DNA from 2 places in the Sinorhizobium sp. RAC02 genome. Region 1 is predicted to be linked to the other one. Evidence: riboswitches for the same ligand, from Rfam matches in the RefSeq annotation. Region 1 holds a riboswitch; the other holds the start of a gene.
The links. A riboswitch is a leader RNA that binds a small molecule or an ion and turns the genes downstream of it on or off. The one in region 1 is predicted to bind cobalamin.
Positions count from the first base shown of each region.

Region 2: it holds a riboswitch for cobalamin, as region 1 does, so the genes downstream of both, nrdH (glutaredoxin-like protein NrdH) here and BSY16_RS16305 (hypothetical protein) in region 1, are expected to answer to the same signal.

Region 1 is NZ_CP016450.1:3,381,859-3,393,677, reverse strand. Features, by position in the region: gene BSY16_RS16310 (glycoside hydrolase family 94 protein) at 1-5,571, opposite strand, end outside; cobalamin riboswitch at 5,979-6,195, shown strand; gene BSY16_RS16305 (hypothetical protein) at 6,296-6,511, shown strand; gene metH (methionine synthase) at 6,597-10,388, shown strand; gene BSY16_RS16295 (YeiH family protein) at 10,390-11,424, opposite strand; gene BSY16_RS16290 (LysR substrate-binding domain-containing protein) at 11,503-11,819, shown strand, end outside.
Region 2 is NZ_CP016452.1:984,829-996,647, reverse strand. Features, by position in the region: gene nrdE (class 1b ribonucleoside-diphosphate reductase subunit alpha) at 1-918, opposite strand, end outside; gene nrdI (class Ib ribonucleoside-diphosphate reductase assembly flavoprotein NrdI) at 915-1,310, opposite strand; gene nrdH (glutaredoxin-like protein NrdH) at 1,324-1,545, opposite strand; cobalamin riboswitch at 1,795-2,012, opposite strand; partial or broken gene BSY16_RS25735 (TRAP transporter substrate-binding protein) at 2,304-3,298, opposite strand; partial or broken gene BSY16_RS25730 (TRAP transporter large permease) at 3,329-4,272, opposite strand; gene BSY16_RS25725 (TRAP transporter small permease) at 4,272-4,754, opposite strand; gene BSY16_RS25720 (hypothetical protein) at 5,176-5,370, opposite strand; gene BSY16_RS25715 (SDR family oxidoreductase) at 5,386-6,129, opposite strand; gene BSY16_RS25710 (SDR family NAD(P)-dependent oxidoreductase) at 6,122-6,871, opposite strand; gene ydiJ (D-2-hydroxyglutarate dehydrogenase YdiJ) at 6,970-10,017, shown strand; gene BSY16_RS25700 (FadR/GntR family transcriptional regulator) at 10,060-10,791, shown strand; gene BSY16_RS25695 (thiamine pyrophosphate-binding protein) at 10,816-11,819, opposite strand, start outside.

The sequences.
Region 1 (11,819 bases):
CTGGAAGCTCGCCGCCTCCTGCGAGGTCACACCAACATGGCGCATATGCACCTGCGAGCGCGTCCAGGCATGGATCATTTCATGGTTGAACACGTCCGGATGGCGATAGCGGTCGATGGCCGCATCCACTTCGGCACGGCTGGGGGCAGCAATGGTCCAGAAGATGACCTTGACCTTCTTGCCGGCCGGTACGCGCACGACGCGGCGCAGCGCCATGATCGGATCGAGCGTGAAGCCGTCCGTGCCGGAAAGCTGTGCACCCGGATCGAAGGCGGCAGCCGTCGTCAGCGACCGGCCCCGGCCGATGAAGCGGCGGCGGTCCGTCTCGATTTCGGTGCGGCGCGAGGGGCCGGCATTATCGACGATCAAGTGGGCGATCGTCATGTCCGGTTCGTTCGGATTGCGCTTCTGCCGCTCGGCGCGCACGACGTCGCCGCGCTTGCCGATCTCGGTGCGGATGAACATTTTGGAGAACAGCGGATGGGCGCTGTCGGCGTCATCCGTCGAAATCACCGGTTCCATGTAGGAGGTCACTTCGATGAAGCGGTCTTCCGGCCCGGTGTTGAGCAGCGTCAGGCGACGGCCTTCGGCATCGTGCTCGGTGGCAACGATGACCTCGACCTCGCTCGTCAGCGTACCGACGGTCTTGATGAACTCCGCCTTGTCGTCGCCGAACTGGGTTTTCGTTTCCTCGCCCTCGGCACGCTTCGGCTCGGCGGTGGCGGACCACCACTCATTCGTTGCCGTATCGCGCAGGAAGAGGAAAGAACCCCAGCGGTCTTCCGTCGGGTCAGGCTTCCAGCGGGTGACCGACTGGCCGTTCCAGCGCGAATAGCCGGCACCGTTCGCCGTCAGCATGACCGAGTAGTGACCGTTCGACAGGAAGACGGTCTCGCGCTCCCTGGAGAACGGATCCTTGATGATGCGGATTTCCGGGCGCAACAGGTCGGCCTGCGTGCTGCCGACGGTTTCCGGTTCGCGCTTGGCGTTGATCACCGGAATGTCGCGCGGCGCCTTTTCCTGCAGGAGAAGTTCGGCAGCCTCGATGACCGGGTCAGAGTGGAAACGTTCGCGCAGCGCGCCATTGAAGACGACGTTGGCAACGGCGGCGATCGACATGCCGTGATGGTGCGCCATGTAGTTGCGCACGACCGCGCAGGTCTTGCCCTCCGGCACACGCGTCGGCGTGAAGTCGACGGCATCGTGGAAGCCGTAAACGCCGAGAGCACCGAGCTTGCGCAGACGCTCGAGATTTTCGAGCGAGGCCGCCGGCGCATATTGCGACGCAAGCAGCGAGGCATAGGGCGCGATCACCGCATTCTGGCCGAGGCCGCGCTTGAGGCCGAGCGTCGGCACACCGAAATTGGTGTACTGATAGGTCAGCTCGTGGTCGCGGGCGTTGAAGGCCGCTTCCGAAATGCCCCAGGGCGTACCGAGACGGCGGCCGTGGTTCATCTGCTCCTTCACCACCAGATTGTTCGTCTGGTTGAGGATACCGCCCTGACGCTCCTGCATGACGAGCGGCGGCATGAGATATTCGAACATCGAGCCGGACCAGGAGACCAGCGCACCGCGCGAGCCGACCGGCACGACCGGGCGGCCGAGCTTGTACCAGTGCTCGGTGGGAAGATCCCCCTTGGCGATGGCAAACAGGCTGGTGAGGCGCGCTTCCGAGGCGAGCAGGTCATAGCAGGCCTCGTCGAGTTCGTTGGTCTCGACGCGGTAGCCGATGGACAGCAGGCGACGCTCCTGGCGGAACAGGAAGCCGAAATCCATCGAGAAGGCGATGTCGCGCGCACGGTCGCGCAGCACGACCAGCCGCGCCCGCAACGTCTCGATGCTGCCAAGGTCGAAGACGCTGTCGGCGATATGTGCCTCGCAGGCCGCGACCAGCGCGCTTGCCCAGTGCACGACCTCGCCGCTCTGCGGCGACTTGATCTCATGGTCGAGGTTGACGATCAGCTTGTTGACGTCGCGCGCCAGCACCGAAAGGTTGATGACGCGGATGGAGGCGAATTCGTGCTCGCGCTTGACGGCGGCAAGCGCGTTGTGGAAGCCGGCGATGCGCTCCTCGATGAGACGGCGCAGCGGCCGGACGGTCTTGCGGTCGTCGGGGAGTTCCGTCAGCGTCTCCGACAGGATCGATGCCACGTCGCCGATGCCGTCGAGGCTTCCTTGCAGAAACGCCGACGGCGCTTCGGCCCATTCGCGGCACATGGAGGAGACGGCGATGAGGTGGCCGGCGAGGTTGCCGCTGTCGACCGCCGAGACGTAGCGGGGGCCAAGCGTTTCCAACGTGTTCGTACGGTACCAGTTGTAGAGGTGGCCACGATATTTCGGCATGCCGTCGATGGTCGAAACCGTCTGCTCCAGGCGGCGAACCGTCTCTTCAAAACCGATCCAGCCGAAATCGCGCGCGGAGATGACCGAGAGCAGGTAGACGCCGATATTGGTGGGCGACGTGCGCTCGGCAAGCACCGGCTGCGGCGTTTCCTGGAAATTGTCCGGCGGCAGGAAGTGCTGCTCGGCCGTCACGAAGGTCTCGAAATAGCGCCAGGTGCGCCGCGCGATCTTGCGCAGCTCAGTGGCGACATAGTCGGACACGACGAGCTGGTCCTCGGTCTCCGCCGTCTGGCTGACATTCCAGGCGATCATCGGCGAGAGCAGCCAGACGAGGGCGAAGGGAATGCCGATGAAGGGCAGGCCCGTATCGGAGACCATGGCGAGCGCCACGGAAACCACGGCGAGCGCCGGCGCCTGCCACATGGTTTTGTAATGGGCGAGGATGCCGCCGCGCGCAGCACTGTCGGCCTGCGCGGCCGTGCGCCATTCGAGCATCAGCTTGCGGCTGACGAAGGTGCGGTAGAGCGAGCGGATGATCGCATCCGCCATCAAGCCGGCCGAGTGGGCGATGAAGACGATGCGGAGTGCCACCTGCGCGTTCGCCGCGCGGATGTCCGAGATGACCCGATGCACATGGGCACGCGCGACAATGTCGTTGCGGCGCGGCATGATGCCGGAGATCAGCGACAGCGTCGGCGCGACGAAGAGCAGGAAGATCAGCACGAGCTGCCAGATCAACGCCTGGCGCGGCTCCATGTAGTACCAGCCCATGACGGAGGCGACGAGCCAGCCGATCGGAATGAGGCTGCGGCGCAGGTTGTCGTACATCTTCCAGCGGCCGATCATGGAAATTCCACTCGACGGGCTGAAGAGGTAGGGCAGCAGCTGCCAGTCGCCGCGCGCCCAGCGATGCTGGCGCGAGGTCTCGACACCGTAGCGCGTCGGGAAATCCTCGACGAGCTCGACATCCGTCACCAGCGCGCAGCGCGACAGCGAGCCTTCGAGAAGGTCGTGGCTCAGCACGGCATTCTCGCCGATCCGGCCCTTCACGGCCGCCTCGAAGGCATCGACGTGATAGAGGCCCTTGCCGGTGAACGTACCTTCGCCGACGAGGTCCTGGTAGATGTCGGACACGGTGAAGACGTAAGGGTCGATGCCGCGGTCGGCGGAATAGATGCGCTGGAAGGTCGAGGCTTCCTTGCCGGTCGTCAGCGAAGGCGTGACGCGCGGCTGGAGAATGCTGTAGCCGGCAGTGATTTCGCCCGTCGCCTCGTCGATGACGGGACGGTTGATCGGGTGATGCATCTTGCCGACAAGCTTGGTCACGGCATCGCGCATCAGGCGCGTGTCGGAATCGAGCGTCATGACATATTTGACATCCGCCGGCACGATGTTGGCGCCCGGCAGGAAGGTCGTGTCGCCGTCGCCGCGCAGAAGCAGGTTCAGCTCGTGCAGCTTGCCGCGCTTGCGCTCCCAACCCATCCAGGCGCCTTCCGACGGATTGTAGAGCCGGCGGCGGTGCAGGAAGTAGAAACGCGTGCGCCCGTCATAGGCGTAGCGGGCGGACAGCGCCGCAACCTCGCGCTTGGCGTATTCGAGCACGTCGAGATCGGCCGGCGTCTCTTCCGACTGGCTGTCGGCCCAGTCGCTGATGAGCGCGAAATAGATCTCGCCACGCGGATTGGCGAGGTAGTGCACTTCGAGATTGCGCACCAGTTCGTCGACATGATCGCGCTTGGAAATCAGACAGGGCACGGCAAGCAGCGTGCGTGCATCGTCCGGAATGCCGTCCTTGAATTCATAACCGACAAGGCGGGACGGCGTGACGAAGAAGGTGACCAGCGTGTTGAAAAGGCCGGTCGCGCCCTCGGAGGCCGGCAGCGCGAAAAGCACGAGCATGATCAGCCATGCGCCGTTCGGAATATCGAGCGGATCGAGGAAGAAATAGACAGCGATCATCGCCAGCAGCGTCAGGATGATGTTGGGCGCGGCAATCGCGAACCAATCCAGCTTGCGGGTCAGGCGCACAGCGCGCTGGACCATCGACGGACGATAGCCGATGCGCTTTTCGAGCTGCTTGCGCTTCTTGCCGACGAGGAAGGCCGCCACATTGGCCTTGTAATCCAGGTCCTCGACATGCGCCGCCGCGTCTTCCTCGGTCATGGTGAGCGCGATTTCGGTCACTTCCAGCTCGGTCTTGCCGGAGCGGCGGGCGAAGCGCTCGATCGTGTTGCGGTACTTGTTGCGCGAGCCGAAATCGAGGTCGCTGTAGTCGGAGCGCTGGCGCAGCGCTTCGTCGAGGCGGCTGACGCTCTCGAACCAGACGGGCCATTCCGTATCGTCGACGGAGCGCAGGCTCTTGATGAGCGAACTCATCGTGACGTTGCCGGAGGACAGCCGGTTGTTCTCCGCGACGATCAGCTCCTCGAGGTCGCTGCCGCGGCTCTCGATCTTGCGCTCCAGCCACTGGATCACCGCGCCCGAGGCCTGCAGGCCGTCACGAAGCCGGTAGAGCAGCTGGATGACGAAGGTGTTGTCGTCGATGAAGGTCTCCATCGACTGGAGATGGGCAATGCATTTTTCCGGATCGTTGAGCCGGATCAGTTCGTCCGCCACCTCGTTCGCCTTCAGCCGCATCTTGCGCGAGCGCTCGACGCGGCTCGAAATGCGGCGGAGGTTTTCAAGAAGCACGAAACGAATGAAGGAAGGCAGCGCCCAGAGTTCGCCGATCTTCAGCGCATCGACCTTCTGGAAGCCCTGAACGAAAGCCGTCAGGCCATCATGCGAGACGCTGCTATGCGTATGGGCGACGTAGAGCCAGGCGACGGCGAGCGTGCGCGGCATCACCTGTCCCTCGACCTCCAGGGTCGGCAACTGGCGGAAGAAGCGGCGGGGGAAATCGCGACGGACTTCCTGGATCGCCTCTTCGACGACGTAATAGTTGTCGAGCAGCCATTCGGCTGCGGGGGTTATCTGCACGCCCGCTTCGACATCCTTCGCCGTCGTCTGGTAGACGCGGAAGATCTCCTTCTCGTTTTCCTTGTGCCGGGCACGGAATTCGAAGGGTCGGAAGCCGGGCAGGGCCGCGCGTTTGTCGCGCGCCAGCGCTTCACCGCAATCGGCGAGCTCCTCCAGCGTCAGATAGGTGGCGCGGATCGAATCGTTATAATCGATCTGCTTGACGTCGGCATCGCGCGAGGAGGCTTGCGGCGTATTATGAAGGGGCATGTTTCTGATTCTGGATCCGGCCATGTGGAACCATCCGGCGGCGGCCTTTGCGCTGGACAGTTTTTTGCGGGCAGGGTTCATATTTGTGCCGCGATCAGCCATGGCACCGAACCGCACCCCGGGGGTACTTGACGGTTGGACATGGCTCAGGCGACACGCTTGTTGGCATCCTGGCCGCGTGGTGCATGAAAACGGCATTTTTTAGCCGTAAGGACAGAGACTTGCAACATGTCAACAGGACTGGATGGCGCAGCATGGACCCTCATCTGCGGATTTGGTGAATCGCCCATCCCTCCCCAAGGGCGAACCTGCGCATGGTGCAGGCGGAAAGCCAAATGCCTGGTGACGGAAAAAGTTCCCGCCCTGTGCATGATAGTCAAAACCATTGACTTGCCGGCGCGCTGACGCCAGTTTGCCGAAGTCAGGGTCTTCCGAGTCGCATGCGGCTTGGAGGCTAAGAGGGAAGCCGGTGCGATGCTCCAGATGGAGTGCCAAGACCGGCGCTGCCCCCGCAACTGTGAACGGCGAGCGACTGTCGATAAAGCCACTGGTCTTTGGACCGGGAAGGCGAGACAGAGGCGACGACCCGTGAGCCAGGAGACCTGCCCTGATACTTGAAACGTCCATGGGCGGGGTGTCCCAGTGGTGCGCTTGCTTGTCGCCTTTCGGCGAAATCCAGCATGCGTGCGTCCGGTCATCCCCCAATTTACCGATTGGGGAAGAAATGCTTGCACTTGATCACAACGGCCTCTCCGGCACCGGAAAGCCGGAATCCGTCTTCATCTCCTGGCTGCTCTGGCAACCGCGCGGCGCCGACCTTGCCGTCGAGGCACTGAAGGAGGTGCAGAAACTCTCCCGTTATGAGGATGCCGATCCGGATATTGCCCGCCTGCGATCGCTGTTCGCCTCGCTTGCCGGTGCAGACCGTCCGCTTCACTGACGCGTCGTTCGCATAAACGCATATTGACATAAAGATATCTTTATGTGACTTCCGATGCAGTATGATTGCACCGGAGGGCTTTGCCATGGCCAAATCGCACCTGGACACCCTGTTCGGCCCCGAACTGCCGCGACGCGACGGCCGCGAGATCCTCGCAGCCCTGCAAAAAGCCGCGCGCGAGCGCATCCTGGTGCTCGACGGCGCCATGGGCACGGAAATCCAGACGCTCAAGCTCGTCGAGGACGATTTCCGCGGCGACCGCTTCGGCGATTGCGCCTGCCACCAGCAGGGCAACAACGACCTGTTGACGCTGACCCAGCCGGGCGCGATCGAGGACATTCATTACCGCTATGCGCTGGCCGGCGCCGATATTCTCGAAACCAACACCTTCTCCTCCACCACCATCGCCCAGGCCGATTACGGCATGGAGGACATGGTCTATGAACTGAACCGCGACGGTGCGCGCCTTGCGCGGCGCGCCGGCCTGCGCGCACAGGAAAAGGACGGCCGCCGCCGCTTCGTCGCCGGCGCGCTCGGCCCGACCAACCGCACCGCCTCCATCTCGCCCGACGTCAACAATCCCGGCTACCGCGCCGTCTCCTTCGATGACCTGCGCCTCGCCTATGCCGACCAGCTGCGTGGCCTCATCGATGGTGGCGCCGACATCATCCTGATCGAGACGATCTTCGACACGCTGAACGCCAAGGCCGCGATCTTCGCCACCCGCGAAGTCTTCGAGGAAAAGGGCATCGACCTGCCCGTCATGATATCAGGCACAATCACCGATCTTTCCGGCCGCACGCTGTCCGGCCAGACGCCGGAAGCCTTCTGGAACTCGGTGCGCCACGCCGACCCCTTCTCGATCGGCCTCAACTGCGCGCTCGGCGCCAATGCCATGCGCGCCCATCTCGCCGAAATCTCCTCCGTCGCGCAAACCTTCGTCTGCGCCTATCCCAATGCCGGCCTGCCGAACGCCTTCGGCCAGTATGATGAAACGCCCGGCGAGATGGCCGCCCAGATCGAAGGCTTCATGCGCGATGGGCTGGTCAACATCGTCGGCGGCTGCTGCGGCTCGACGCCGGACCATATCCGCGCCGTCGCCGCCGCCGCCGCCCGCCATAGCCCACGCGAAATCCCCGACATCCCGCGCCATATGCGGCTTTCCGGCCTCGAACCCTTCACGCTGACCGACGCCATTCCCTTCGTGAACGTGGGCGAGCGCACCAACGTCACGGGCTCGGCGAAATTCCGCAAGCTGATCACCGCCGGCGACTATGCGGCCGCGCTCGACGTCGCCCGCGACCAGGTGGCGAACGGCGCGCAGATCATCGACATCAACATGGACGAGGGCCTGATCGATTCAGCCAGGGCCATGACGGAATACGTCAATCTCATCGCCGCCGAGCCGGATATCGCCCGCGTCCCCCTGATGATCGACAGTTCGAAATGGGAGGTGATCGAGGCCGGCCTGAAATGCGTGCAGGGCAAACCGCTGGTCAACTCGATCTCGCTGAAGGAAGGCGAGGAAGCCTTCCTGCACCACGCGAAGCTCGTGCGCGCCTATGGCGCCGCCGTCGTCGTCATGGCGTTCGACGAGACCGGGCAGGCCGACACCAGGGCGCGCAAGGTGGATATCTGCACCCGCGCCTACAAGCTCTTGACCGAAGTCGCCGGCCTTGCGCCGGAAGACATCGTCTTCGACCCGAACATCTTTGCCGTCGCCACCGGCATCGAGGAGCACGACAATTACGGTGTCGACTTCATCGAAGCGACCGCCGAAATCACCGCCACCCTGCCGCATGCCCATATCTCGGGCGGCGTCTCCAATCTCTCCTTCTCGTTCCGCGGCAACGAGCCGGTGCGCGAGGCGATGCACGCGGTCTTCCTCTATCACGCCATCCAGGCGGGCATGGACATGGGCATCGTCAATGCCGGCCAGCTCGCCGTCTACGACACGATCGAGGCCGACCTGCGTGAGGCCTGCGAGGACGTGGTGCTGAATCGCGCACCGAAGGGCGGCGGCACCGCGACCGAGCGCATGCTGGAGATCGCCGAACGCTTCAAGGGCACGGCCGGCAAGGAAGCCAAGGAGCGCGACCTCGCCTGGCGCGACTGGGCGGTTGAAAAACGCCTCGAACACGCCCTCGTCAACGGCATCACCGAATTCGTCGAGGCCGACACGGAAGAGGCCCGGCAGAATGCGGAACGCCCGCTGCACGTCATAGAAGGCCCCTTGATGGCCGGAATGAACGTCGTCGGCGACCTGTTCGGCGCCGGCAAGATGTTCCTGCCGCAAGTCGTGAAATCCGCCCGCGTGATGAAGCAGGCCGTCGCCGTGCTGCTGCCCTACATGGAGGCCGAAAAGCTTGCCAATGGCGGCAGCGGTGAGCGCCAGAGTGCGGGAAAAATCCTGATGGCGACCGTCAAGGGCGATGTGCACGATATCGGCAAGAACATCGTCGGCGTCGTGCTCGCCTGCAACAATTACGAGATCATCGATCTCGGCGTCATGGTGCCGGCGGCGAAGATCCTCGAGACGGCGAAGGCCGAAAAGGTCGATATCATCGGCCTGTCCGGCCTGATCACGCCCTCGCTTGACGAGATGGTGCATGTCGCCAATGAAATGGAGCGCGAGGGTTTCGACATTCCCCTCCTCATCGGCGGCGCGACGACGAGCCGCGTGCACACCGCCGTCAAAATCCATCCGCGCTACGACCGCGGCCAGACCGTCTATGTCACCGATGCCAGCCGCGCCGTCGGCGTGGTCGGCAGTCTGTTGTCGGCCGAGATGAAGCCCGGTTACGTCGAGACGCTGAAGGCCGAATACCGCAAGGTCGCCGATGCCCATGCCCGCAGCGAGGCGGAAAAGCAGCGCCTGCCGATTGCCAAGGCGCGTGACAACGCCTTCAAGGCCGACTGGTCCGCCTACCAGCCGAAGACACCCTCCTTCCTCGGCACCCGCGTCTGGCAGGATTGGGACCTCGCCGATCTCGCCCGTTACATCGACTGGACACCCTTCTTCCAGACCTGGGAGCTGAAAGGCGTCTTTCCGAAAATCCTCGATGACGAGAAGCAGGGACCGGCGGCCCGCCAGCTCTTTGCCGATGCGCAGGCGATGCTGGAAAAGATCATTTCGGAAAAGTGGTTCACGCCGAAAGCCGTCATCGGCTTCTGGCCGGCCGGCACGGTGGGCGACGACATCCGCCTCTTCACCGACGAGGCGCGCAACACGGAGCTTGCGACCTTCTTCACGCTGCGCCAGCAGCTTTCCAAACGCGACGGCCGGCCGAACGTCGCACTCTCCGATTTCGTCGCACCCGTTAACAGCGGCAAGCAGGATTATCTCGGCGGCTTCGTCGTGACGGCCGGCATCGGCGAGATCGCCATTGCCGAGCGCTTCGAGCGGGCGAACGACGACTACAACTCGATTCTGGTGAAAGCGCTCGCTGACCGTTTCGCCGAAGCGTTTGCCGAACGCATGCATGAAGTGGTGCGCAAGGAACTCTGGGGTTATGCGGCGGACGAGACCTTTGCTCCGACCGACCTCATTGGCGAGCCCTATGCCGGCATCCGCCCTGCTCCCGGCTATCCGGCTCAACCGGATCATACGGAAAAGACGGCACTGTTCCGCCTGCTCGACGCGGAAAAGGAAATCGGCGTGACTTTGACCGAAAGCTTCGCCATGTGGCCCGGCTCCTCCGTCTCCGGTCTCTACATAGCGTCGCCCGAAAGCTATTATTTCGGCGTCGCCAAGGTGGAGCGCGACCAGGTGGAAGACTACGCGCGGCGTAAGGATATGCCAGTCGTCGAAGTGGAACGCTGGCTCGGACCGGTGCTCAACTACGTGCCGGCACCGGTGCGGGAAAACGCGGCCTGAGTCAGGCCGTCGCAAGGTTGAGGGCGAGCACCATGGCGTAGCTGGCGAGAACCAGCACGCCGAGCGACAGCACGACCGCGGCCGTCACCCGCGGTCCCGCGCGCATCACGCGCTTCAGGTCGATGCCGAGGCCGAGTGCGGCCATGGAAAGAATGGTCAGCACCGTCGCGACCTCACCCATCGCGCCCGCCATGGCGGCATCGACAAGGCCGACACTGCGGGCAGTCAGCATGGCGAGAAACCCGAGGATGAACCACGGCACGAGCCGGTACAGTGCGGGCCTGCGCCCCGTCGCCCCCGCCGAAGCACAGGACAGGAGGAAGATCACCGGCCCCAGCATCAGCACGCGCACGAGCTTGACGAAGGTGCCGATCTGGATGCTGAGGGCGGAGACCGGCGCGGTCGCCGCCAGCACCTGCGGCACCGCATAGACCGTCATGCCCGCCATCACACCGTAACCCGTCGCCGAAAGGCCGAGTAGCGGCACTAGCACCGGCAGGAGCAGCACGGTGATCATGCCGAGCACGGCGGTGAACGCAATCGACGAGGCGACATCCTCGGCGTCAGCGTGGATGACGGGCGCCGTCGCGGCAATCGCGGAATTGCCGCAGATCGAGTTGCCGCAGGCTACCAGCAGCGCAACGGAGCGGGACAGGCCAAGCCAGCGCCCTATCCCGTAACTCGTCATGAGAACCGCCCCCACAACCACGGCAATGGCACCGATCAGCGAAATGCCCATGCCACCGATCGCCGCAGCACTGACGCTCGCACCGAGCAGGACGATGGCCACTTCGAGAAAGTACTTTGCCGAAAAGACAATGCCGGGATCGAAACGGGCGGGTTGACGCAAAAACAGCCGCAACACCGCGCCGATCAGGATGGCCAGCACCAGGGCCTCGATCCAGGCCCCGCCTGTCAGGCGCGCTTCCAGGTGCTCGGCAAGCACCGCAAGGCCAGAAACCAGGCCGGCCAGGACGACACCCGGCAGCAGTGCCCGCGTTCCAAGAAATGCTCTTCTGTTAGATAAATTTTCCATGCGCCAACGATGCGCTTGAAACTCCATTCAATCCATCAGTAAGTATCGGATGTTTCATTCGATTGGATCGAACATATGATGACGCTCGAACAGCTCCGTATCTTCGTCGCCGTGGCGGAGCGCGAGCATCTCACGCAGGCCGCCGAGGCGCTGAATCTCACGCCCTCCGCCGTCAGCTCGGCGATCCGCGTCGTGGAGGAGCGCTACGGCATCGCGCTATTTCACCGGACCGGCCGGCGGATCGAACTGACGGAGACAGGCCATGCCTTCCTGCCGGAAGCCAGGGCCACGCTGGCACGGGCCGAAAGCACGGATCTCTTCCTCACCGAAATCGGCGGCCTCAAGCGCGGCACGCTGACGCTTGCCGCCAGCCAGACGGTCGGCGCCTACTGGCT
Region 2 (11,819 bases), on a different replicon from region 1:
GTCCTCGTTGTTCTTCGCGAGCTCGAAGGTGATGTCGGGGATGACGACGCCAAGCGACAGCGTCTTGATGCGGATCTTCTCGTCAGCATTCTCGCGCTTGGTATCGAGGAAGCGCATGATGTCGGGATGATGGGCGTTGAGATAGACCGCACCCGCGCCCTGCCGCGCACCGAGCTGGTTGGCGTAGGAGAAGGAATCTTCCAATAGCTTCATCACCGGAATGACGCCGGAGGACTGGTTCTCGATCTGCTTGATCGGCGCACCCATTTCGCGAAGGTTCGTCAGCGAAAGCGCCACGCCGCCGCCGCGCTTGGAGAGCTGCAAGGCCGAATTGATCGAGCGGCCGATGCTCTCCATGTTGTCTTCGATGCGCAGCAGAAAACACGAAACGAGTTCTCCTCGCTGCTTCTTGCCGGCATTGAGGAAGGTCGGCGTCGCCGGCTGGAAGCGGCCGGAAATGATCTCATCGACGAGGTCGCGGGCAAGCTGTTCGTTGCCGCGCGCCAGCGCCAGCGCCACCATGCAGACGCGGTCCTCATAGCGCTCCAGGTAGCGCTTCCCGTCGAAAGTCTTCAGCGTATAGGACGTGTAATATTTGAAGGCGCCGAGGAAGGTCGGGAAACGGAACTTCTTGTCATAGGCGTGGTCGAACAGGTCACGCACGAAATTGAAGGCATACTGGTCCAGAACCTCCTGCTCGTAGTAGCCCTCCGTCACCAGATAATCGAGTTTTTCCCTGAGGTTATGGAAGAACACGGTGTTCTGGTTGACGTGCTGGAGGAAATACTGCTTGGCGGCCAGCCGGTCCTTGTCGAGCTGGATTTTTCCACCCTCGTCGTAGAGGTTCAGCATGGCGTTCAGCGCGTGGTAGTCCAGCGCCGTAATCTCCGGGGCCTTGATCGGCTTGTCGAGCGTCATCGTGTCCAAAATCGTTCCAATCCATCTTTGACGTTGGCGACATCCTCATCCGTGCCCAGAAGCTCGAAGCGATAGAGGTACGGCACCCCGCATTTGGCGGAGATGACATCGCCGGCGATCCCGAAGGTCGCGCCGAAATTGCTGTTGCCCGCGGCAATCACGCCGCGAAGGTTTGCGCGGTTTTCCGCATCGTTGAGGAAGCGGATCACCTGCTTGGGAACGGCGCCTTTCCCGTCCTCACCGCAGTAGGTCGGCACGACGAGCACGAAGGCCGCCTTCGCCTTCAGCGTCTCGTCGGCGCGGAGAGGAATGCGGGAGGCTGGAAGGCCGAGCTTTTCCACGAACCGACGGGTGTTTTCCGACCGGGTGGAAAAATAGACGAGCCCGCCCATCGCCTGGCTCGCTTCAAGCCAGCGCGCTGATCATATCCGGACGAAAGCCGGCCCAATGCTGCTCGCCGGCGATGACGACAGGGACCTGCCGGTAGCCGAGCCCCTGCACGAGCGCGAAGGCATCGGCATCCTCGGAGACGTCGACGACGCTGTAATCGATGCCCTGGCGGTCGAGCGCGCGGGTGGTCGCGGTGCACTGGACGCAGGCAGGCTTGCTGTAGACGGTGATGGACATGGTCTTCCTCGTAATTGGACAATTGGGCGTGACAAATCGTTCAGCCATCCGCCGATGGCCGTTCGAAAAACTGGAGATAGGCAGATGGCCGCCTGAGACGGCCGGACACGAAACGCCGCTTACTCGCGTGGATGCACTGGAAACTGGATCGACATAACTTCACCCCGAAGTGATTATGCGGGACATACGGGGAGACGGGGCGCGACATCATTCCGCAACCCAACGCTCGCCTTCCGGACACCCCGCCCGTGGACATTCATGTACGAGGCAGGTCTCCTGGCTTGCGGGTCGCGGCATCCGTTCACCTTCCCAAGGCATTTGCGCCTCAGTGGCTTCATCGAACGAATGCTCGCCGCTTACAGTTGCGGGGGCAGCTCCGGTTTGACGCGGCCATCATGGCCGCCCCGGATTCCCGTCTTAGCCTTCGATTTTTTCGAATCGAAGGAACCTCGAACACAAGATATAGTAGACGAGGTAAAAAATGCGTCAACAGCTATGACGACTTATCAACCGTTTCGGTGCCCGCACTAGAACTGGCCGACGCCGCCATCGGGTCTTTCGATCAAGATTCGTCCACAATCGTGTTGCGAGTTCTTAGGTCTTTCGCAGACAACAACACCCCCGCTCCTATCAGAGGGAAAGAAGCCAGCCTCTCAGAATGTTGTCACGTGATCTGAAAATAATCGTGCCTACATGGTGGACTGTGCCGATACGGCCTTCCCTTGGCAGGAAAGCCGCAAACAGGTGAGCCGCTTCCGTCAGAGACTTGCGCCGACTTCCCGCAGTTTTTCAGAACCGGTGCCTTCGGCAGCGAGATCTCGTGATAGGCCGCGATAATTTCGGCGGTGTTCTGCAGGTCTACGTCGACGATCTTGATGCCGGCATCCTTGAAATTCTGCAGGAGGGGGGCTTCCTTTGCGACGGTAGCGTCGATCTGCTTGTCGAGCTCTTCACGGGTGAGGCGGGTGATGAGTTCACGATCCGCTTCAGGAACGCCCTTCTATACGCGACCGGACGCCAAGGCGACACAGGGCATGAAGATGGCGTTCATACGCAGCATTGTCTTGGCGACCTTGTCGTAGCGCTGATTCCAGGAGAGATCCAGATCGGCTTCAAGTCCATCCACCTGCCCGTTGGACATGGCGTCGAACACCTGCGGTGTCGGCATTGGTGTCGGCGCTGCGCCGAGCAGCTGGTAGAAATCACGGTACGCCAGCGTTGTGTTGATGCGCAGCTTCATACCCTTGATATCTTCGATGCCTGCGGTTTCCTTGCCCGTGAAGACGACGCGTAGGGTGGCGATGCCGTAACCAAGGCCGATCGTACCGCTCTGGGTAGGCAGTACGTCGAGCAGCTTGAGGGCCGCGGGATGGCGAACGAGCGTAGCGACTTTTTCCGTGCTTTTGACGAGCCACGGCGCATTGATGGCAGCGATCTGAGGAATACGCGAACCGAGTTCCGCGGTCATGATCCAGCCGAGATCCAGCGCGCGGGATTGCATCTGCTGCAGCATCGCGCCTTCGTTGCCCAGCTGATTCGACAGGAAGGCCTGAATCGAAAGGCGACCATTGGTTTCTTCCGAAAGGCGCTTGCCGACAGTTTCAGCTGCGACGTTCCACGGGTGGCCGGGCGGCGCTGTAATGCCGAGACGGTAGATCTTGGCGGTCTGCGCACGCAGGATCGACGGTGCGGAGACAGTCATTGCTGCTCCAGGCGAGACGCTTTTCATCAAAGCACGACGTGTAATGTCCATGGTGGGTTCCCTCTTTTATGAGTTAGCGAGTTAGGAGAAGTAGGTCGAGAGTGCCGGGAAGATCGAAAGCAGCACCAGGATGACGCAGCAGATCAGGAAGAACGGTAGCGTTACAATGAACATCTTTCCAGGTTTCGCGCCCGTCACGGCGGCAGCGATGAAGAAGTTCAGTCCGACCGGCGGGGACAAAAAGCCGAGGACCAAGTTGAGCACGGCGACGACGCCGAAATGCACCGGGCCGATGCCGTAGACTTCCGTCGCGATTGGAAGCAGGATTGGAATGGTCATGATCAAGCCAGGCGCGCCGTCAATCACCGTGCCGATGAGTCGACACGGCCTTTAGTGTAATGGGCACACGCTCGCGCATCGCAGGCTGGTGCCGCGCGGATAGTTGTAGACATAGCCCATGAGCGCGATCACCACGCAGAAGGCTATGGTTAGAATGACACCCGGAATGATGCCGGCGGCCAGCATGGTTCCAACGGGAACTTGCCAATGACGCTGTAGACAACGAACATGATGGACGGCGGAATGACCGGCCCAAGCATGCCGGCATAGGCAGTGAGGCCGGCAGCGAAGGTCTTATCTTAGCCCTTCTTCTCCATTTCCGGGACGATCATCTGCGACATCAGCGCAACCTGTGCTGCCGCGGAACCGAGAATGGAGGCCACGAACCTGTGGGCGAGCAGATTCACATAGACAAGACCGCCCTTGAGCGCGCCGACGAAAGCCATGGCCATGTCGATGATGCGCCGCGTGATGCCGCCGCCATTCATGATCTCGCCGATGAGAATGAACAGCGGGATGGCGATCAATCCATAACTGTCCAGCCCCATGAACATCTGGGTGGGAAAGGAGACGAACAGAACCGTGTTATCGCTCTGCGAGATATACGCCGCCGCCGTGAGACACAACAGGATGGAGATTGGCAGGCCAATCAACATGAGGGCAACGAATGCGCCGAAGGTAAACATCAAGCGGCTCCTTCGGCAGTCGTTAGCGGGGCCTGCTCGCGCTTGCGCGCGATCCCGAGGTCTTCAAGCAAGTTGGCAGCGTTGTGGACGGTGGGAGTGAGAGCGAAGATCGGCAGGATCAGGTTGACGATCCAGCTCGGCCATTCCAGCGTCTGGGTCCGCTCGGTATAGAGGAAGTTGAAGGTTTCCGAGGCAAAAGCCTGGGCATCAAAACCGTGGGAAGCGATGCCGAGCGGATCCAACCACAACCAGCACACCACCGCAAAACCGATCGCAAAGGTCAGCGATGTTCCGGTGGCGAGCGCGCGCAACCGCACGACCCATTTGGGCGACAACTGATCCGACAGGAGCGTGACGGCGAAATGGATCCGCAGCCGCGTCATGACCGATGCCCCGATGAAGCCGAACCAGATCAACGAGAAAATCGAAGCCTGATCGATCCAGTAGGTCGGCACCTTGGCGAAACGAGTGACGACGTTCACCGGGGATCAGCGCCAGCAGCACCGTTATGAAAATCCCGGCCAGAAATTTCTACCCACGCAGGAGCACCTGGGACACGCCTATGATTTTCTCCGTTCAGAACGGATAGTTTCGTCGCTCCGCTGTCAATGGCATCGTACACCTTCTCATCTTGCATACTTTATATATTCCTGAAGTATACAAGATGAGAAGGTGTCAACTATTTTCCGATACCCTTAGCAGGACGTGGCCGAATAGATCATCGCCCGCCCCCAACCCCTTGCCTCGCTTTCCAGGAAAACAATGACAGATGTGCGTGGATCAGGGCCACGCGCCACGCCACCAAATTCAACTCACGCCGCCTGGCGGCGCGCGCCACTGGAGCCGGCTGTGAACATGCATATAGGGCACAGAGTATGATCGAGTGTCCGCGTCGGCAAAATTTCAATCGTCTGGAATCGCGTGAAAGCCTGCCGGTAGGGCGAAGCCCGTGTCTGCCGGCGGATCGGGCGGCAGGGGTTCTTGCCTTCTCGGGATCATCGCATGGGCGGCGAGAACCGAGCGGATGGCGACCGGGCGATAGTGCCTGATGAGATCCGGCTTTTCTTCCCGCGTTTTCTTGTCGTCGTTGCCGGACACGGCGCCTCCAGGACTTCAGCTTGCCGGAAATCTTACCATGGATCCGCCGCCGGTCGCCTGGTCGGTCGGGAAAACCTCGACGCGGGCGACATCGACATAGACGGGCAGCGCAATCACGTCGTTGATGATCTGCGCGATGTTTTCCGGCTGGATCGGACGGTAGCCGTCATAGAGTACGGCGCTCGCCTGATTGTCCGGGATCGAGGTGCGGTACAGCGCCGTCTGCACGCGGCCGGGCACGATCTCGCTGACGCGGACCGAGGTTCCGAGCAGGTCGCAGCGCAGGTTATCGCAAAAGAGGCTGAGGCCGGCCTTCGAGGGGCCGTAAGCCCCCATGCCCGGAAATGCCGCCTGGCCGCCGCTGGAGCCTATATAGATGAGGTGGCCGCGCTTGCGCGAAACCATGCCCGGCAGGACGATGCGCGTCAGGTGCATCGGCGCCTTGAGATTGATATCGACCATCGCGTCGATTTCGGCGGGGTCGATGTCCTGAAAGGCTGCGCGGGTCGAGAGGATGCCGGCATTGTTGACGAGGATATCGACCTCGACGCCGGCCAGCGCGTCGGCTATGCGCGCGCTATCGCGTACATCCGCCTGAACGGGGATCGCGCCGCTTGTCTTCGCCAGTTCAGCTAGCTGCGCCTCGTTGCGCCCGATGGCATAGACGTCAAGCCCGCGCTTGCGCAGCATCGGCACGATGGCCTTGCCGATGCCGCTGGTCGCGCCCGTGACGACGGCGACGCGGTAGACGTCAGACATAGATGTATCCCCCGCTGATCACGACATTCTCGCCGGTCGCATAGGTATTCCGGCTCGATGCCATCATGACGATCCATTCGGCCATTTCAACCGGTTCGGCGGCGCGGCCGAGCGCGCTGGCTTTCGCCAGTTCCGGCAGAAAGCCGAGTTCCTTGGCGCGGTCGGTGGCAAAGCCGGCGGGCGCTACGGAGTTCACGAGAATCTGGTCCTTGGCGCATTCCTGCGCAAAGGATTTCGTCAGGCTGACGACCGCCGCCTTGGTCGCCGCATAATGCGCGTTCTGCGGATGGGCCTTGAACGCATCGACCGAGGTAATGTTCACGATACGGCCAGTGACGTCCGGCGCGTTCACGAACTGGCGCATATGGCGCACGGCTGCGACCATCATATGGTAGGTGCCTTTGACATTGATCGCATTTTCGAGATCCCAATCTTCATCGGTAATGTCGAGAATGGCCTTGCGCGGGTAGATTGCTGCGCTGTTGACGAGGGCATGGACGCGGCCGAGTTTGGCAGCAACGGCATCGAAGCCGGCATGCGCCGTTTCGGCACGGGAAATATCCGCCACCGCGGTCGCCACCTCGACGCCGAGCGCCGTCAGTTCCGCTGCAGAGGATGTCAGCAACGCCTCGTTGCGATCGATGAGGCCGATCTTCGTCGCGCCATGCGCGGCCATCAGCTTCGCCGTCGTGAGCCCGAGGCCCGAAGCGCCACCGACTATGACAACAGACTGGTTTTTCACGTTTCAAACCTCGCGTTTTCCGGGTTGCACCGCCATATTGGTATGTTATCACTTATATGCCAACTTCAACGAAGCGCAAGCCGTTTTTGGAATCCGCCATGATCCCCCGCCTCGATACCAACCGGGCCGTTTCGACATCCAATACCGGCTTTTTCAAGCATCTCGCCTCCACAGGGTTCGAGGGTGACGTGGGCACCGATGCTTCGGAGCGCACTGTCTATTCCACCGACAATTCCATCTACCAGGTGGCGCCTGCCGGCGTGCTGTTTCCTAAAAACATCGACGATCTCAAGCGCATTGCCAAGACCCTCGCGAGGTCGGAATTTTCCGGCGTCACGATTACCCCGCGCGGCGGCGGCACGGGTACGAATGGCCAGTCGCTGACAAACGGCATCGTTGTCGACTGCTCGCGCCATATGAACAGGATCATCGAGATCGATCCGGTCCGTCAAACCGCACGCGTGGACGCCGGCGTCGTCAAGGACCAGTTGAACAAGGCATTGGAACCTTACGGCCTGTTTTTCGCGCCGGAGCTGTCCACTTCCAACCGGGCGACGATCGGCGGTATGATCTCGACGGATGCGTGCGGCCAGGGATCCTGCCTTTACGGAAAGACCAGCAACCATGTCCGCGCCCTGCGCGTGGTTTTGACGGACGGCACCGATTTCCTCTCCCGCCCCGTGCGGGAAGAAGAATTGCGGGCGCTTCAGGCCCGGCGCGACCGCATCGGCGACATCCACAGGACGCTCGCTCGCATCGCGACCGACAACCGCGAGCAGATCGAGGCGATTTTCCCGAAGCTCAATCGCTTCATGACCGGCTATGACCTCGCCCATCTCCAGCGCGGGGATGGTCTTTTTGACCTGAACGCCTTGCTTTGCGGATCCGAAGGCACGCTTGCGATGATCGCCGAGGCGGAACTGGCGTTGTTGCCAATTCCCGCCTGCGCGGCGCTCATCAACATCCGCTACGACAATTTCAATGCCGCGCTCGAAGACGCCCGCACGCTCGTCGCTCTCAACGTCGCCTCGGTCGAGACGATCGACGAGACGGTCCTGCGGCTTGCGAAGGGCGACAGTGTCTGGCCGCGCATCGCAGGCTTTTTTCCAGACGATGCCGACGGGCCGGCGAACGGCATCAACATTGTCGAGGTTCTGGCCGACACCTCGGGGGATCTTGCCGAGAAACTCGCTCTCGTCAGCGCGGCACTCGAAGGAACCGCCTTCCCCGGCCGGAAAGGCTTTACCACGACGCATGGCAAGGCCGATATCGACGCCATCTGGACGATGCGCAAGCGGGCGGTCGGCCTGCTTGGCAATGTCGAAGGCCCGATCCGGCCGGTGCCCTTCGTCGAGGATACCGCCGTTCCGCCAGAACATCTCGCCGCCTATATCCGCGAATTCCGGACATTGCTCGATGGAGAAGGGTTGACCTATGGCATGTTCGGCCACGTGGATGCGGGCGTGCTGCATGTGCGTCCTGCGCTCGATCTGACCCGCGCAGACCATGCTGCGCTCGTACGGCGGATCAGTGACGCCGTCGTCGCGCTGACGCAAAAATACGGTGGTGTTCTCTGGGGCGAACACGGCAAGGGGGTGCGCTCGGAATATGTGCCGGCCTTCTTCGGCCCCCTCTATCCATGCTTGCAGGACATCAAGCAGGCCTTCGACCCGCTCAACCAGCTAAATCCCGGCAAGATCGTCGCGCCTGCCGGCAGCACCCTGCCGAAGATCGACGACATTCCCTTGCGTGGCAGCCTCGACCGCATCATCGGCAACGACATCCGCGCCGCCTTCGACAATGCAGCCTATTGCAATGGCAACGGCGCCTGTTTCGATTTCGATGCCGATGGGCTCATGTGCCCTTCCTACAAGGCGACGCGCGACCGACGGTTTTCACCGAAGGGCCGCGCCTCGCTGATGCGGGAGTGGCTTCGCCGGCTTGCCGAAAAAGGCGTCGATCCGCGCCAGGCGGCGGAACGCTTGCGCCGCTCGAGCGCCGCCCTAAGGCTGGCTTGTCGCGCCTGGAACTCGCTCAACCCCGCAAACCGCGACGACTTCTCCCATGAGGTGCGGGCGGCGATGGATACCTGCCTCGCCTGCAAGGCCTGCGCAGGCCAGTGTCCCGTCAAGGTGAGCGTACCCGCCTTCCGTTCCAAATTCCTCGAACTCTACTACGGACGCTACCTGCGCCCCCTGAAGGACCCGATCGTCGCTGCCATCGAAACCATATTGCCGGTGATGGCGCGAACGCGACCGCTCTACAATATCTTCGTCGGCTCCACGATCGGCCGGGCGGCGATGCGCTTTGCGGGCCTGACGGCACTTCCTGCCCTGCCCGCCCCTTCGCTTCGCCGCAGCGTCGCCATTGCAACACCGCAGGCACTCGCGAGCCTGAGCGGGAAGGAACGGGCCAGCACGGTTATCTTCGTGCCCGACGCCTTTACCGAACATTTCGACCCGCAGGTACTGTCCGCCGCCATCGATGTCGCAGTCCTCCTCGGGTTTCGGCCCCTCCTCGCGCCGCCGCTTGGCAACGGCAAGGCGCTGCACGTGCTCGGGTATCTCGGCGCTTTTGAGAGAGCAGCAGGGCGGACCGCCCGGCAGCTCGACCGTATGGCCGATACCGGAGTGGCGCTGGTCGGCATCGATCCCTCGATGACGCTCGCCTATCGCAGCGAATATGGCGCGACACGGCTGCGTGCGCGCGTCCTGCTACCGCAGGAATGGCTGGCGCAATTGATCGACCGGCTGCCCTCACCCGTTCCCGTGGGCGACCGACCGCTCTATCGGCTGATGGCGCATTGCACGGAACGCAGCAACCTGCCGGCGGCCGCCAGCCAATGGGGTGCGGTCTTCGCAAAACTGGGCATCGAGCTTTCCGTCATCGAGGCCGGCTGCTGCGGCATGGCGGGCATGTTTGGTCATGAGGTGCGCAACCGCGCGCTTTCGGAGAAACTCTATGCGATGAGCTGGCAGCCCGCCCTCGCAAGGCTGGGAACGGAAGATGTGCTCATGGCGACGGGCTATTCCTGCCGTTCGCAGGTAAAGCTGATGGCGGAGCGGCGCATTCCGCATCCCCTGGAAGTTATCTGCACCCTTCTTCAGGCGAATGCCGCTGCCATTGGAGAAGCCTGCCATGTATGATATGTGATAAATGCGAACTTTCGGGGCGAAGGGCAGACCGGCATGTCGATCATAACACAGCGCGGCAATCTCGCGGAAATCGTCGTCGCCAAACTTGCCGAGCGCATCGATAGCGGACTTTATGCGCCCGGCGAAAAGATCCCGTCAAGCGCCCAGCTCTGCGAGGAGTTCGGCGTTTCCCGCACGGTCATTCGCGAAGCGCTCACCTCGCTCAAGGTGGCAGGCCGGGTCATTTCGCGGCAGGGTGCCGGCGTCTATGTCACGGAGAAGGACGTCAAGACGCTGAACTTCGAGATCAGCCGCATCGATGACATCCGCTCCGCCATGCAGATCCTCGAACTGCGCCTCGGCGTCGAGATGCAGTCCGTGGCGCTTGCCGCGCAGCGTCGCACGCCGGAAGCGCTGGCCGAGATCGCTCGCGCCTTCGACTATATCGAAAACCTCGATACGAACGATCCCGAGATCGAGGCGCGCGCCGATTTCGATTTCCATCTTGCCATCGCCAAGGCCACGCGCAACTCGCATTTTCCGAGTTTTCTTGTCGCGGTGATGGGCGAGATTAACTTCGATCTGGTGCTCAAGCATCGCCAATCCGGCCGCACCTACAATGCCTATCTGAAGAAGATCAACAAGGAGCATGCCAGCATTCTCGCGGCGATCACACAGGGCGATGCCAAGGCTGCCAAACAGGCGCTGGTCGCGCATCTGGAGGAAAGCCTCACCCGCTACCGCGCCATGCTGGACGAGCCGGCGGGCAGCGAAGCGGACGACTGACCGCCGCGCCGCGGCCCGCCCGTCTCATTTGCCCGCTGCAAGTGCCTGTTCGCGGATCTGCGTCAGGCTCATCTTGGGCGTCAGCGCTTCCGGGTCGATGCGGATTTCGATCAGCGCCGGCTTGCCGGAGGCTTCCGAGCGCAGGAAGGCATCGGCGAATTCCTCCGTCCTCTCCACCGTCTCCGCGTGCAGGCCATACGAGCGGGCGAGATCGGCAAAATCCGGGTTGGTGAGCCTCGTGCCCGAAACGCGACCGGGATAGTTGCGCTCCTGATGCATGCGGATCGTGCCGTACATGCCGTTGTTGATGACAAGGAAGATGACGCGGGCGTCATACTGCATCGCGGTGGCCAGTTCCTGCCCGTTCATCAGGAAGCAGCCGTCGCCGGCGAAGGCGACCACAGTGCGCTCCGGCACTGTGATTTTTGCGGCGATTGCCGCCGGCACGCCATAGCCCATCGAGCCGTTGGTCGGCCCGAGCTGGGTGCGGAATGTGCGGTACTGGTAGAAGCGATGCGCCCAGGCGGAATAGTTGCCCGCGCCCGTCGTCAGGATGGCATCGGCCGGCAGATGGCCGCGCAACCATTCCATGACCTCGCCCATTTGGACGGCCCCCGGCACCTGCGGATGGTTGATGTTTTCGAGATAGTCGGCATGGGCCGCCGCCGTCCAATCACGCCAGGCTGGCGCTGCCACAGGCTTCAGCTTTTTGGCCTGCGCCAGAAAACCGGCTACACTGGCATTGATCGGGAGCGTGGCATGATAGACGCGGCCGAGTTCCTCCGCGCCGGGATGAACATGGACGAATGTTTGCTTCGGTACAGGAATGTCGATCAGCGTGTAGGCGCCGGTCGTCATCTCGCCAAGGCGAGCGCCGATGGAGATCAGCAAGTCGCAATCCTTCACGTGCTGGATCAGCTTCGGCCCGGCCGCAAGGCCAAGATCGCCCGCATAGTTCCCATGCGTATTGTCGAAGAGATCCTGGCAGCGGAACGAAGCAGCGACCGGAAGCGAAAACGCTTCCGAGA